DNA from 2 places in the Microbacterium alcoholitolerans genome. Region 1 is predicted to be linked to the other one. Evidence: predicted binding sites of a transcription regulator. Region 1 holds the regulator's gene; the other holds the start of a gene.

Region 1 (7,950 bases):
GCGCCGGAGATCAGCACACGCGCACCCTGCGCGTCGTCGATGCTCGCGCCGGCGGTGATCGGCAGGGTCAGCAGCTCGACCTCTCCGTCAGTCCCGATCAGGACGATCTCGTCGACGCCGTTGGTGCGCACGGCGACGATGCGCCCGTCATCCAGCGGCTGGTACCAGCGATTGCCGAGTACCCACAGTCCGCCGCCGGTGTCCGCGTCGGCGGGGGCGATCGGCTCGGTTTCCCCGCCCGGGTTCACGCGTTGAAGGTTCCACCGATCCGTCGGGTCGTCGAGATACAGCAGCGCGTCGTCGGCCACCCACTCCGGCTGCAGAGCGGCACGCGTCGGGATGAGGGTGATCTCGTCGCCGTCCACGGGCGCGATGTGCAGCAGAGCCTGCTCCCACGGCATCCGGATGCCGCTCCACTGCACCCACGCGACGCGCTTCCCGTCGGGGGAGAGCGCGGGATGGGCGACGAACCCGCCGGTCGAGATGACCGTGTGCACGGCCGACTCGCTCTCGGCGCCGGAGCCGTCGACGGGGATCTCCACGATCGCGCGCAGATGCTGCTCTCGACGCAGGTCCTCGCGGACCGCCAGCAGTCTGCCCTGCTGCAGTCGCAGGCCGCCGAACGCCGGACCGGGTGCGGTCAGCGGCTTCGGCTGCTCGCCCCGTGGCATCCGGTACACGCGCTGGTCGGCGCCGCTGACGAAGAACAGCGTGCCGTCGTCGGACGCCGTCCACGATCCGCCGCCGTACTCGTGCACCCTGGAGCGCGCGTTCCACGGCTCGGGGAGGATCTCGTCGCCAGACGAGCTGCGCACCGTGATCCGACCGCCCTGAGACGGGACGGACTCGCCCCACCAGATCTCGTCGCCGACGAAGCGGGCGCCGTCGATGCGCGGCGATGCCTGGGCGATGTGCGCGGCCGCGAACGGCGAGGGCCATGAACCGAACGAGGAGGTCATGCATCGACCCTATCCAGCTGCTCCGGCTCGCACGGTGTCACACGGCGTCACAGAGTATGCGTGGCCGCGCACCGCTGACCTAGCGTTCTGAACACGCACCGCAGCACGCGGATGCACCGACCGGCACGACGCGAGGAGGGCACCATGACACGCACACCGTTCTCCTTCGAGCTGTACCCGCCGCGCACCGCCGCGACCTCGCAGGCGCTGCACGAGACGATCGACCATCTCGCCGCCGCCGGACCCGACTTCCTCTCGGTCACATACGGCGCCGGCGGATCGACCGGAGGGCGCTCGCTCGATGTGTTGCGATACATCCGGGCGCACACCGACGCCGAGCCGCTCGCCCACCTGACCTGCGTCGGGAACACCTACGCGGGGGCCGCGCGGCTGATCCGGGAGTTCCTGGATGCGGGTGTGCTGAGCTTCCTCGCGCTGCGCGGCGATCCCCCCGCCGGCCACGACGACGGCGAGCCGTTCCTCGGCGATCTGGAGAGCTCGGCGCAGCTGGTGCAGCTCATCGACCGGGTGCAGGCCGAGCGCGCGCCGTACGAGGAGTCACCGGTTCCCGGCAACCCCGGCGCGATTCGGGTCGCGCCGCGCCGCAGGGTGAACATCGCGGTGGCGGCCTTCCCGAACGGACACCCGCGCTCGGCGTACAGCAGCCAGCACGTCGACGCGCTGCTGGCAAAGCAGGCGGCAGGCGCCACCCTCGCGATCACGCAGCTGTTCTTCCATCCCGACCACTACCTGGCCTTCGTCGAGCGGGCCAGGCGCGCCGGGGTGACGATACCGATCCTCCCAGGCATCATGCCGATCACCTCGCCGGCCCGCCTCACGCGCGTGCTCGAGCTGACCGGCGAGGAGCTTCCCGGCGAGCTCGCCATCGAGCTCGAGGTGGAGCCGACCGCGGAGGGCCGGCGACAGATCGGCGTCCGATGGGCATCCGATCTCGTCCGCGCCGTCGTCGACGGCGGCGCTCCCGGCGTGCACCTGTACGCCTTCAACCAGCACGAGACCGTGCTGGACGTCCTGCGCTCGTCTGGCGTGATCCCCGAGCACCAGCTCTCCTCCACACAGAACTAAGGAAACTCATGACCGCTTTCCCCGCCGGAACGATCCTCGGCTACCCACGCATCGGCCGCCGCCGCGAGCTGAAGAAGGCCGTCGAGTCCTTCTGGGCCGGTCGCACCGACCAGGCCGAGCTGGAGCGCACCGCCGCCGACCTGCGTGCGGCGACGAGGGCGCGCCTGGCCGAGCTCGGCCTGGGACGCGAGGACTCCGCCATTCCGGAGTCGTTCTCGTTCTACGACCAGGTGCTGGATGCGGCGGTCACGGTCGGTGCGATCCCGACCCGCTTCGAGGACCTGCGGGATGCTGACGGCACGATCGGGCTGCCCGCCTACTTCACCATCGCCCGAGGTGAGGGAGATCGTGCCGCGAGCGAGATGACCAAGTGGTTCGACTCCAACTACCACTACCTGGTGCCCGAGATCGGCCCCGAGACGACCTTCTCGCTGTCGAACGACAGTCTCGTGCAGCAGGTGCTCGAGTCCGTGGCCGGGGGCTACCGCACCCGTCCGGTCATCGTCGGGCCCGTCACGCTGCTGGCGCTGGCGAAGGCGTCGGATGCCGCACCTGAGGGCTTCGACCCGCTGAGCCGACTGGAGGACGTCCTCCCGGTGTACGTCGAGCTGCTCGCGCAGCTGAAGGCAGCCGGCGCCGACTGGCTGCAGCTGGACGAGCCCGCTCTGGTCAGCGAGTCCCTGCCTGCAGACGCAAAGACCCTCGCTGATGCCGCCGCGCGCGCCCTCGCGGTGCTCGGCGCTGCGACCGACCGTCCGTCGCTGTTCGTCGCCGCTCCCTACGCGAGCCTCGGCGACACCCTCGAGGTCCTCGCCGCGGCACCCGTCGAGGCGATCGGCATAGACCTGGTCCGCGGTGCGGTCCCCGCTGCGCTCCCCGCGCTCGACGGCAAGACGCTGGTCGGCGGCGTCGTCGACGGACACAACATCTGGCGCGGCGACCTCGCCGGCGCCTTCGACAAGCTCGACGCGCTGCGCGCGCTCGGTGCATCCTCGGTCAGCGCCTCCACCTCGACCTCGCTGCTGCACGTGCCGCACGATGTGGCGGAGGAGACGCTGCTGGATGACCGACTGGTGTCGTGGCTCGCCTTCGCCGACCAGAAGGTCGACCAGATCGTCACCCTGGCGACCGGCCTGATCGAAGGCCCTGCCGCGATCTCCGCTCAGCTGCAGGCGGCATCGGCCGCCCTCGCCGATCGGCACGACGCCCCCGGCGTCCGCGACGGCGCCGTGCGGGCGCGAGAGCTCGCCGATTCCGATTTCTCGCGCGCCACCTACGAGGAGCGCGAGAGCGCGCAGCAGGCCCTGAACCTGCCGGCGCTCCCGCTGACCACGATCGGATCGTTCCCGCAGACCGGCGACATCCGGCGTGCGCGGGCGCAGTTCGTCCGCGGTGAGCTGCCCGCTGAGGACTACGAGGCGTTCCTGAAGCGCGAGATCGACCAGGTCGTCTCGCTGCAGGAGGATCTCGGACTCGACGTGCTGGTCCACGGCGAGCCGGAGCGCAACGACATGGTGCAGTACTTCGCTGAGAACCTCGACGGCTTCGCCGTCACGCAGCACGGCTGGGTGCAGTCCTACGGCTCGCGCGCCACGCGTCCGTCGATCCTGTGGGGCGATGTCTCCAGGCCGGCGCCGATCACGGTGTCCTGGGCCGGATACGCCCAGTCGCTGAGCGCCAAGCCCGTCAAGGGGATGCTGACCGGTCCGGTCACGATCCTGGCCTGGTCGTTCGTCCGCGACGACCAGCCGCTGGGGGAGACCGCGAACCAGGTCGCCCTGGCGCTGCGCGACGAGATCGCCGACCTGCAGGATGCCGGCATCGGCATCATCCAGGTCGACGAGCCGGCGTTGCGTGAGCTGCTGCCGCTGAAGCAGGCCGACCAGGCCGACTACCTCGACTGGTCGGTGGGCTCGTTCCGTCTGGCCACGGGCGGTGCGGCGGCTGCGACCCAGATCCACACGCACCTCTGCTACTCGGAGTTCGGTGTCGTCATCGACGCGATCCGCGCACTGGACGCGGACGTCACCTCGATCGAGGCTGCGCGCAGTCGCATGGCAGTCGTCGCCGACATCGCGCACCACGGCTTCGACCACGGCATCGGCCCCGGCGTCTACGACATCCACTCGCCCCGCGTGCCGAGCGTCGAAGAGGTCGAGGCGCTGCTGCGCCGCGCGGTCGACGAGCTGCCGCTGCGACAGCTGTGGGTCAACCCGGACTGCGGTCTGAAGACCCGCGGCTACGACGAGACCGTCGCCTCGCTGCGCAACATCGTCGAGGCCACGCGCCGGGTCCGCGAGGACGTGTCGGTCGCGGTCTGACGACCTGAATGCGGCTCCTCCGGAGCCCTGAAACCAGACGCCCCGTCGGGCCTGAGCTCGTCTCAGGTCCGACGGGGCGTCTGATCGTGTGCTCAGACGGCGCGCAGCACCGCCACGACCTTGCCGAGCACGACGGCCTCGTCGCCGAGGATCGGCTCGAAGGCGGAGTTGCGGGGGAGCAGCCAGGTGTGGCCATCGCGGCGGCGGAAGGTCTTCACCGTGGCCTCGCCGTCGATCATGGCCGCGACGATCTCGCCGTTCTCGGCATCGTTCTGGGTGCGCACCACGACCCAGTCGCCGTCGCAGATCGCCGCGTCGATCATCGACTCGCCTGACACCTTCAGCATGAACAGGTCGCCCTTGCCGACGAGCTGACGCGGCAGCGGGAAGATCTCCTCCACCTGCTGGTCTGCGGTGATCGGCACGCCGGCGGCGATCTGGCCGACCAGGGGGACGAGGGCGGCGTCGCCGACGGCCGGCGCGCTGTCGGCGGGATTCTCGGTGCCGGATCCCGGGAGGTCGATGAGCACCTCCATCGCGCGGGTCTTCCCGGGGTCGCGCCGAAGGTAGCCGCTCAGTTCGAGCTGCCCGAGCTGGTGCGTGACGCTGGAGAGCGATTTCAGCCCCACGGCGTCGCCGATCTCGCGCATGCTGGGCGGATAGCCGTAGCGGGCGATCGAGGTCTGGATCACCTCGAGGATGGCCATCTGCTTGGCGCTCAGGCTCTTGCGCCGACGGGTGCGCGGAGCGTCAGGCTCGCGCATCTCGGATGCGGCGGCTTCGGATGCGGGGACGGAGTTGTCGCTCATCGGTGCTCCTTCGTGCCTTCCTGCCGGTGCGGGATCCACGTCATCGCGGGCATCCGGTTCGAATGTCGGTGGCCCATGGTGGGCTGTCTCTGTCGAAACCGTATCCGAGTTGGCGTGGAAAACGGAAGATCTGTTCGAGCGTGTCGAGCATTTCTCGGACGGGGTTTCGAATAATTCTTGACAGATGTTCGATATCGAAGATAGATTCGGAACGTAGCTTCGCATCCGGCATCCCCGGCCGGATGCCGGATGCGAAAGCTGCACCACTTCCGCCGGGGACCGGCGGTGAGAGCAGAGGAGCACAACATGAGCACCGTCAGCATCCAGGCGCCGATTACCCGGCCCGCTCGCATGACCGTTCAGGCCGCTGCAGCCTCGCCGCTTTCGGCGCCGTCGACGCGGCTGCGGCTGACCGTGCGCGGCCGCCGCGTGCTGGCGACGCTCGCAGCTCTTCCCCTCGCCGTCGGCATCGCGGCCTCGGCTCTCGCCGGCGGCGCCGCCCTCGCATCCGGCGATCAGGCCGCCGCGGCCGCGTTCGACTCGGTGACGGTGCTTCCCGGTGACACGCTGTGGTCGATCGCAGCCGAGGCCGCACCCGGCACGGATCCCCGTGTGGTCATCGAGGACATCAAGCGGTTGAACAATCTGACCTCGGGTGCGATCCAGGTCGGCGCCGCGATCTCCATCCCCACCGAATACTCCCGCTGACTCACCACGTGGCGTTCGGCGCAGCGGCTCGTCGGCCGTCATCCGGCGACCCCTGATGCCCGGGCGCTCTACGATGGGAAGGGTGATCTCCCTCGACGAGCTGCCCCTCCGCGATGACCTTCGCGGGCTCACTCCGTACGGCGCGCCGCAGGCCCCGCTGCCGGTCGCTTTGAACGTGAACGAGAACACCCATCCGCTGCCCGATGAGGTGGCCAGCGACATCGTCGACGACATCGCGCTTGCCCTGCGCGATGTCAACCGGTACCCCGACCGCGAGTTCACCACGCTTCGGGAGGGATTCGCGGACTACCTCGGGCACGGTCTCACCCCCGACCAGATCTGGGCGGGCAACGGCTCCAACGAGGTGCTGCAGCAGATCATGCAGGCCTTCGCCGGTCCTGGTCGCACCGTGTTCGGCTTCGCTCCGACCTACTCGATGTACCCGTTGATCGCGCAGGGCACCGGCGCGCGCTGGGTCGCCGGCACGCGCGAGGACGACTACTCCGTCACGCCCGAGAACGCGGCGGCGCAGGTCGCGGCGGCAGACCCGGACGTGGTGCTGCTGTGCGCGCCCAACAACCCGACCGGCACACCGCTGGGCCTCGACGTGATCGAAGCGGTCTACGAGGCGACCCGAGGAATCGTCGTCGTAGACGAGGCGTACTTCGAGTTCGCCCCGCACGACGCGCTCTCCGCTCTGACTCTGCTGCACTCGCGTCCGCGCCTTGCCGTCTCGCGCACCATGAGCAAGGCGTTCGCCTTCGCCGGAGCGCGGGTCGGGTACCTCGCCGCGGACCCGGTGTTCATCGATGCACTGCGTCTGGTGCGCCTGCCGTACCACCTCAGCGCGCTCACGCAAGCGGCCGCGATCGCGGCATTGCGCAACTCCGAGACGATGCTGCGGATGGTCGACGAGATCGTCGAGCAGCGTGATCGGATATCCGCGACGCTGGAGGCGCTCGGCTACACACCGCACGAATCGTGGTCGAACTTCGTGCTGTTCGGGGGCGTCAAGGACCCGAAGGCGCTGTGGCAGGCGCTGTACGACCGCGGTGTGCTGATCCGCGACGTCGGCATCCCCGGCCACCTTCGCGTGTCGGCGGGCACCGAAGTCGAGACCACCGCATTCCTGGAAGCACTCGCGTCGATAGGATCACCCTCATGAGCGACCTCGGCCCCGACATGGGCACCGCACCGCAGCACCGCACGGCGAAACGCACCCGCAGCACCTCCGAGTCCACCGTCGAGGTCGAGATCGACCTCGACGGCACGGGCCGCAGCGACATCGACACCTCGGTGCCGTTCTTCGACCACATGCTGACGGCCTTCGCGAAGCACTCGCTCACCGACCTCACCGTCCGGGCGAACGGCGACACCCACATCGACGCTCACCACACCGTCGAGGACATCTCGATCGTGCTCGGCCAGGCGATCAGGGACGCGCTCGGCGACAAGGCCGGCATCTCCCGGTACGGTGACGCTCTCGTGCCGCTGGACGAGGCGCTGGCACAAGCGGTGGTCGACGTCTCCGGGCGCCCGTTCCTCGTGCACGACGGCGAGCCGGCCGGTTTCGAGTTCCACCTCATCGGCGGGCACTTCACCGGCTCGCTCGTCCGCCACGTGTTCGAGGCCATCACCCTGAACGCGGGGCTGACCGTGCACGTGCGCGTGCTCGGCGGCCGTGATCCCCACCACATCGCCGAGGCGGAGTTCAAGGCGTTCGCCAGGGCCTTCCGCCAGGCGAAGTCCATCGATCCCCTCGTGGACGGCGTTCCCTCTACGAAGGGTGCTCTGTGAGCGGGCCCCGCGTCGCCGTCTTCGACTACGAATCCGGCAACGTCCACTCGGCGGTCAAGGCGCTGGCGGCCGCCGGCGCCGACGTCGAACTGACCCGCGACCGCGATCGCGCCCTCGAGGCCGACGGACTGCTCGTTCCGGGCGTCGGCGCGTTCGCCGCCGTGCGCGACGCACTGCTCGCCCACGGCGGTGACGAGATCATCGATCGTCGCCTGGCAGGTGGCCGCCCAGTGCTCGGCATCTGCGTCGGCATGCAGGTCATGTTCGAGC
Region 2 (7,950 bases), on a different contig from region 1:
GCGGCCATAGACCTCCACCAGAGCATTCGTCGAAGCGAAAGGAGAACCCGAATCAGCCATCCGTCACACCATCCCGTCGAGGTCGTGGGTCGAACCTACCGGATGTCCGATCTCACTGGTGTTGTCGCGAGATGGGACACATGTACCTCAGATTCTTGCGCACAAGAGACCAGCCGCGTTCGATCTGTCGTCTCACCAGAGGTGTTGGTTATGGTGACACCCAGTCGAACTAGAAATATGTCACCAGTGACTGTATAGTCAGCGTGTGCTGACTATTGCTTCCCGTATCGATGTAATGAACCGGCTTGGCCGGGCGATGGCCGATCCGACGCGCTCACGGATCCTGATGACCCTGCTCGAAGGGCCCAGCTATCCGGCCGTCCTCTCGCGCGATCTGGTACTCACCCGTTCGAACGTGTCGAATCACCTAACGTGCCTTCGCGATTGCGGGATCGTCGTCGCTGAGCCAGAGGGCCGCCAGACTCGTTACGAGATCGCCGACCCGCATCTCGCCGCAGCGCTCGTCGCGCTCGTAGACGTGACGCTGGCTGTGGATGAGCACGCGCCGTGCGTGGACACGGCGTGCACGGTGGCTGGTTGCTGTGCGACAGGAGCGAACGCGTGAGCGCGGCATGTGGCTGCGAGCACGAGCCTGCCAGCATGGCGGAGGAGGAGATCGAAGAGGCCGAGCGACCCTGGTGGAGAGACCGCGGAATTATGGTGCCGGTTCTCTCCGGGGTCGCATTCCTGGCCGGCCTGATCTTGGAGTGGTCCGGCCAGGAGATCCCGGCGCTGGTGCTGTTCTGGGTCGGCCTGCTGCTGGGTGCGTCGACGTTCACGCCGGGCGCGGTTCGGAAGCTGTTCAAGGGCAAGCTCGGCATCGGTCTACTGATGACGATCAGCGCCATCGGTGCAGTCATCCTCGGCTACGTGGAGGAGGCCGCAGCTCTCGCGTTCTTGTACTCGATCGCTGAGGCGCTCGAGGACAAGGCGATGGACCGCGCCCGCGGCGGGCTCCGCGCACTGCTCAAGCTCGTGCCGGAGACGGCAACCGTGCTGCAGGGCGGCACCACCGTGCAGGTGCAGGCAAGAGAGCTGACGGTCGGCCAAATCATGGTGGTCCGGCCGGGCGAGCGGATCGCCACCGATGGGGTCGTGCGTTATGGTCGCTCCAGCCTGGACACCTCAGCGATCACCGGGGAATCGATCCCGGTCGAGGTGGAGCCCGGCGATGCAGTGTCGGCCGGTGCGATCAACAGCGCCGGCGCACTGGAGGTCGAGACGACAGCTGCTGGCACCGACAACTCGCTCACGACGATCGTGGAGCTGGTAGAGAAAGCGCAGACCGAGAAGGGCGAGCGTGCTCGTCTCGCGGACAGGATCGCCCGCCCGCTCGTTCCCGGTGTTCTGATCCTCGCGGCGCTCGTCGCGATCATCGGGTCGCTGCTGGGCGATCCGGAGGTGTGGATCACTCGCGCGCTCGTCGTGCTAGTTGCCGCTTCTCCGTGTGCGCTGGCGATCTCGGTGCCGCTGACGGTCGTCGCGGCGATCGGTGCGGCGAGCAGGTTCGGCGTGATCATCAAGTCCGGCGCCGTTTTCGAGCGCTTCGGCACCGTCCGACACGTTGCCCTCGACAAGACCGGCACCCTCACCCGCAACGAACCGGCGGTCACCGCCGTGCTCACGGCGAACGGCGTGACCGAGACCCAGGCACTGGCCTGGGCGGCCGCGTTGGAGCAGCACAGCACCCATCCTCTCGCCTCAGCGATCACTGCCGCGGCGCCGGGGACTCCAGCAGCTGCAGATGTGACTGAGCAGGCCGGGCACGGCATCGATGGCACCGTCGACGGATCGCGAATCACCGTCGGCAGTCCCCGCTGGTTGGACGCCGGCGACCTCGCGGAGCGGGTCGCGGAGTTGGAAGAGCAGGGCATGACGGTCGTGATCGTGCATCGTGACGGGACGCCGGTCGCCGCGATCGGCGTCCGTGACGAACTGCGCCCAGAAGTCCCCGAGGTGGTCGGAACGCTCACCGGTCAGGGCGTCGGCGTGACGATGCTCACCGGCGACAACGCCCGGACTGCTCGCGCGCTTGCTGCGCAGGCCGGGATCAGTGACGTGCGAGCCGAGCTGCGTCCCGAGGACAAGGCGGCCGCGATCGCAGAACTGTCGAAGGCAGGGCCGGTCGCGATGATCGGTGACGGAATCAACGATGCCCCGGCCCTCGCCGGCGCGGACATCGGCATCGCGATGGGAGCGACCGGCTCTGACGCAGCGATCGAATCCGCCGACGTGGCCTTCACCGGCCATGATCTGCGTCTCATCCCGCGCGCGTTCGACCACGCCCGCCGAGGTCGACGGATCATCAACCAGAACATCATCCTGTCGCTGCTGATCATCACCGCACTGCTCCCGCTCGCGCTCTTCGGCGTGCTGGGGCTCGCAGCCGTCGTCCTGGTCCACGAGGTCGCCGAGGTCATCGTTATCCTCAACGGCCTGCGCGCCGCCCGTACTCCGCGAGTGAAGAGCTGATGCTCGCGACCATCGGATCAGCGATCGGCCTGTTCGCTGCGACCAACATCGACGACATTGTCGTGCTCACCGTGCTGTTCCTCGCCTCCAGCCGAGGAAAGCCGCGACCGTGGCAGATCGTCGCAGGCCAGTACCTCGGGTTCATCACCCTCGTCGTGATCAGCGTGATCGCCGCGCTCGGCCTCACCATCGTCCCGGACGAATGGGTGGGCTTCCTCGGGCTGATCCCGCTCGGCATCGGCATCTGGACGCTCGTGCGCGGCTTGCGTCGCAACGGCGATGACGATGACGATGATGCCAAGATCACCGCGGTCGGACTCTGGGGCGTCGCCGGGATCACGATCGCCAACGGGGCCGACAACATCTCCCTCTACACGCCGATCTTCCGCACCAGCGCCCCCGGCGACGTCGCGATCACGATTGTCGTGTTCCTGATCCTCGTCGCGGTCTGGTGTGCGGCCGGTCGGCTGATCGGTACCAACAAGGCTGTCACCGAGGGGCTGGAGCGCGTCGAGCACTGGCTCGTACCGGCCGTGTTCATCGGTCTGGGCTTGTTCATTCTGATCGAATCTGGGGTCATTGTCCGTCTGATCGAGGTGCTCGCATGACCTCCTCCCAGAATGAGGCTCACCCGCCCGCTGTCCGCAAGCTGTCGTCGACGCGGCGGTGGCAGCTCACTGGTGGAGCGCTCTTGATCGCCGTGGTTGTCGTGCTGATTGATCAGGGAACCAAGGTGTGGGCCGAAGCGACCCTCACCGAGCGTGAGCGCATCCCGCTGATCGGTGACCTGCTGGGTTTCCAGCTCGCCTATAACCCGGGAGCGGCGTTCTCGTTCGGCGAAGGCTTCACCTGGGTGTTCGCGCTACTCGCTGTTGCCGCCACGGTCACAGCGATCGTGTTCGCGTTCCGAGTGCGACGGCTGGGGTGGGCCATCGTCGTCGGTGCGCTCGGTGGAGCTGCCGCCTCACACGCAGGCGACCGCCTTTTCCGCGATCCCGGGTTCGCCCGGGGTCACGTCGTGGACTTCCTCGCCTACGGGAACTGGTTCATCGGGAACGTCGCTGACATCGTGATCTTCACCGCAGCGATCACCGGAGCCCTCCTGGCGATCCGCAACGACACCGAACGAAAGAACGAAACGTAGATCTCATCCAGGAGTAATCTACAACTCCGATGAGAATCTACAACTCCAGTGAGACGTTCTACAGGTACGTGAGATTTCTACAGATCCGGTGAGACTGGACACCGGAACCCCCCGACGGTCTTGCGACCCTCACCGGGCTGAGCTGTGGCGCCACAGGCGGTTGGGGGAAGGGGCAGCGGGCTGGGCGGGCAGTGCCTCGGATGCTTGCTTTGTGCTTGAAAAAAGCCAGCAGGATTCGCCGGGTTTCGCGGGGCGGAAGGTGTATGCGGGGTGATTACCGTGAGAGACTGTGCCTCCGCCTCCCTATGCGCTAGAGCGCAAGATGAGCTACGGCACAGCCTATCAGGGTTGTCAACGTGTATTGCAATCTGCAAGCATTTTTCAAGCAGTTTTCGACAGGTCTGTCTCACCGGATCTGTAGAAATCTCACCGACCTGTAGAACGTCTCGCGGCCTCAGTGATGCTCGAGCTCGTCGCCCCCTTCCTCATCACTGCCGCTGGTGGTCTGGTACGCGGATGCCTGTCGTCGCGGCACCGTACGCAGGCAGCGGATCCTCGGCTGCCGAACCACCCTCACCGATGCGCGATTCGAAAGCGTGGATCGCGGTTCACCGCGCGATGGCACCGCCGTTCTACATCGCTGGTGGCGGGGCCGTTCTCGCCGGGCTGGCGAGCGGGGCGCTGGTGCTGGCTCGGCATCACTGCAGCTGTGCCGTTCGCCCTCGGGCGAGCGATCGTCTGGCTGCTCCTGTGGACGATTCTCTCCGGCCTCCCCGGGGCGGCGGCCGCGCGAGACTACAGGGGGCTGGGTGCCCAGATGACGGCGGAGCACAGCCCTCGGTGATGCGAGACCGGGCACCCGAGCAGCGATCGCAGTTGGGTGACACAAACCCGCTTTGAGTGACACAGGTTCCCCGGGTGGTGACACTGTGTGTCACGCAAAGACCGAGCTGCCGCCTGGCGATGAGAGGGGGAGAACGCCCTCGCCGTTCCCCGCTTGCAGCGAGCTCGAGCGCTTCGATGCCCCCCTGCCGGGCGTCGTCGGCCGCGCTCTAAGATGACTCGGCGAGGGGACGAATACACGCGATTTCCCGCATGATTCCGGGGGAGAGGTCGCACGGAGGCCTCGTGAGCGCCCTCAGGCGGGCGTACACTCTACGAATAGGGTTTCGAGAGTTTGGGGAGCCAGTGCCTAGAACAGTCGTACCTCTGTACGCGTACTCAGTGACCACGGAACCCACTCCGCTGCCGCAACTGCTCGACGCGGTCCCGGCGGGCTTCCCGAGCCCCGCCCAAGACTATGACGCCGGTCCGATCGATCTCACCGAGCTGCTGATCGAGGACCAGGCCGCCACCTTCCTCGTCCGCGTCTCGGGAACATCCATGGTCGACGCCGGCATCCACGATGGCGATGTCGTCATCGTCGACCGGTCGAAGACGGCGCTCTCGGGGGATGTCGTCGTCGCGATCCTGGACGGCGACTTCACCATCAAGCGCCTCGTCCGAGAACGCGGCACCTGGGCGCTGCGCGCGGAGAACGCCGAGTGGCCCGACGTCGTCGTCGACGAACTCTCCACACTCGAGATCTTCGGGGTGGTCACCGTGAGCCTCAGGTTCCATCGGAGCCGGAGATGATCGGGCACGTCGACATCAACAGCGCCTACGTGTCCTTCGAGAGAATCGTGAATCCGCGTCTCGAGAACCGCCCCTGCGTCGTGTTGAGCAATAACGACGGAATGGTCGTGGCCTCGTCGAAGGAAGCGAAAGCCATTGGCCTGGATCTCGGCAAGCCCTGGTTCGAGTTGCGGCCGCACGCGCAGAGGCTCGACCTGACTGCCCTGTCGTCGAATTATGAGCTCTACCAAGATTGCTCGAACAGGGTCATGGACGTGCTGTCTCGCTTCACCCCGGACCTGTCCATTTACTCGATCGATGAGGCGTTCTTCGAGGTGAGTCCACGGATCGCGAAAGACCCCGAAGCGATGGCCGCCCTCGGCCGAGACATCAAGGACACCCTCCGCCGGCTCATCGGCGTCCCGGTCTGCGTCGGCATCGCACCGACACGCACATTAGCGAAGCTGAGCAATAAGACGGCGAAGAAGATCGCGGTGTTCGACGGGGTGTGCGTGTGGCCGGCGACCAGGCCCGAGTGGCGCCACGCGCTCATGTCCCGGCTGCCGGTCTCCGAGGTGTGGGGGATTGCGTCTCGCCTCGAGCGCCGTCTGGCCGGCATCGGCATCACGACGATCGCGGATCTCGCGGCCGCGGATCCCGTCCTCATTCGGAAGGCGTTCAACGTCGTCGTGATGCGCACGGCGCTCGAGCTGCGCGGGGTGCCGGCGATCGCCGCCGAGGAGGATCGCACCGGCAAAAAGGATCAGCTGATCGTGTCCCGCAGCTTCTCCGAGAAGGTCACCACCCGAGATGGGATGCGCCAGGCGTTGTCGATCTACGCTCAGCAGGCGTCGACCCGGCTCATGAAGCACCAGCAGGTGGCGAAGATCCTCACCGCCTTCGCGGGCACCAGCCACTACACGGAGCAGATCCGTTACCCGTCACAGATGGTGCGACTGCCGTTCCCCACCGCCGACCCGGTGGAGCTCACCCGCGCCGCGCACCGGCTCCTCCCGCAGATCGAGGAAGGGGTGAAGTGGGCGCGAGCGGGAGTCATGCTCACCGACCTGAAACCGGCAGCAGTCATCCAACCGCTCGAGCTGTTCCGTCATGCTCACGAAGACGCCGGGATCGCCACCATCATCGACCAGGTGCAGAAGAAGGCCGGGCGTGAGGTCCTCGGGCTCGGGTGGGGAGGGATGCGCCCCGGCCCGTCCTGGCAGATGCACCGCGGCATGCTCTCCAAACGCGCCACGACGCACTGGGATGAGCTGATCGTCGCCCGAGCCTGAGCGGTGTCGGACCCCCTCTCTAAGATGAAGGTAGAGGGGGACACAAAATGACAGATCAGATCAGCACACGAGCTGAGGCGATCGCCCGCGCCGCGCACGCCGGCCAGGTCGACAAGAGCGGTCAGCCCTACATCGATCACCCCGCGCGGGTCGTCGCTCGCGTGCAGGGGGATGAGCTGCTGGAGGCGATCGCCTGGCTCCACGACGTCGTGGAAGACACCGACGTGCAGCTGGTCGACCTGCAGGCGGAGTTCCCTCTCGAAGTGGTCGATGCCGTCGATGCAATCACCCACCGGCCCGGCGAACCGCGCGCCGACTACTACGCCCGTGTCAGCCGGAACCCCCTCGCGCGACAGGTGAAAGACGCCGACATCGACGACAACACCGATCCGGCCCGCACTGCCCTGCTCGACGACGTCACCCGCTCCCGACTGGCCGCGAAGTACGCCGCGGCACGAGAGGCCCTCTCCCGTGTGTAGATCATCTGAGGACGGCGGCCGCCGCTGCCTCGACCACCGCCACCTCCGCGACGTCGACGTCGACGACCTTCGCCCCGCGGCCACCGACGACGCACCCGACGTCGACTGGGGAGAGCACCCGCCGTCGACTGCAGAGCTCTACGACACCTACGGCTCCACCGTCGCCGGCGCCGCGATCCACAAGCTCGAAGAGATCGCCGCCATCGAACCGGAGATCACCGTGGCGATCATCGACGCAGCCCCGTCAGATTGCCGGATGCACAACCTCGAGTATCGGATGAAGTCGCCGGCATCCCTCGCGGGCAAGATTGAGAGCCGGATCCTGGTTGATCCCACAGCGACGCCGGTGGAGATCACGGGGCGCCTCACCGACTTCGTTCGCTACACCGTGGTCGCACCGACTCCCGATCGAGTCGTACCTGCTGCACAGGAGACGCTGGAAGGTCTCGTCGCCAAGGGGTGGGAAGTGAAGGAGATCGAGCATTCCTTCGTCGATGGCAACCCGTACAAGGGCCTGCACTCGATCGTCGTGCACCACAGTGAGACCGACCAGGACGTCGAGATCCAGTTCCACTCCGAAGCCGGCGCCGCGATCAAAGACCGCTACCACCACGACTACGAAACGCTGCGCGATCAGACGCAGCCCTACCCGACACGCGCCGCGGCCCACGCGACCATGGTCGACGCCTGGAACATCGTCCCGACCCCGCCGGGCCTGGTCGACCTCCACATCGGCAGCGTCGTCGCCGTCGAGAAGGCCTATGGGCCACCAACACCTCCCACCCCGCCCCCTACCAAGACGGACTAAGATAAACTAAGATGTAGGCAATTGAGAATGGAGCGAGGAACATCATGAACCTCTATCTGGTCCGAAACACCGCCGGCACCC

The links. The regulator LexA, encoded in region 1, represses DNA repair genes until DNA is damaged. The targets are predictions, from matches to a motif close to TCGAACANNTGTTCGA.
Region 2: a site for LexA is predicted at 4,834-4,849, ahead of ACQUSX_RS15335 (LexA family protein). Genes of this name have one in related genera too.

The regions. Positions count from the first base shown of each region.
Region 1 covers NZ_JBNTKD010000002.1:26,426-34,375, reverse strand. Annotated here, with positions in the region: gene ACQUSX_RS14420 (S9 family peptidase) at 1-959, opposite strand, end outside; gene ACQUSX_RS14415 (methylenetetrahydrofolate reductase) at 1,104-2,045, shown strand; gene metE (5-methyltetrahydropteroyltriglutamate--homocysteine S-methyltransferase) at 2,054-4,366, shown strand; gene lexA (transcriptional repressor LexA) at 4,459-5,130, opposite strand; gene ACQUSX_RS14400 (LysM peptidoglycan-binding domain-containing protein) at 5,482-5,883, shown strand; gene ACQUSX_RS14395 (histidinol-phosphate transaminase) at 5,957-7,048, shown strand; gene hisB (imidazoleglycerol-phosphate dehydratase HisB) at 7,066-7,680, shown strand; gene hisH (imidazole glycerol phosphate synthase subunit HisH) at 7,677-7,950, shown strand, end outside.
Region 2 covers NZ_JBNTKD010000003.1:6,534-14,483, reverse strand. Annotated here, with positions in the region: gene ACQUSX_RS15360 (hypothetical protein) at 1-18, opposite strand, end outside; gene cmtR (Cd(II)/Pb(II)-sensing metalloregulatory transcriptional regulator CmtR) at 266-625, shown strand; gene ACQUSX_RS15350 (heavy metal translocating P-type ATPase) at 661-2,532, shown strand; gene ACQUSX_RS15345 (cadmium resistance transporter) at 2,532-3,140, shown strand; gene ACQUSX_RS15340 (signal peptidase II) at 3,137-3,676, shown strand; gene ACQUSX_RS15335 (LexA family protein) at 4,901-5,311, shown strand; gene ACQUSX_RS15330 (Y-family DNA polymerase) at 5,308-6,582, shown strand; gene ACQUSX_RS15325 (HD domain-containing protein) at 6,630-7,061, shown strand; gene ACQUSX_RS15320 (hypothetical protein) at 7,054-7,869, shown strand; gene ACQUSX_RS15315 (hypothetical protein) at 7,914-7,950, shown strand, end outside.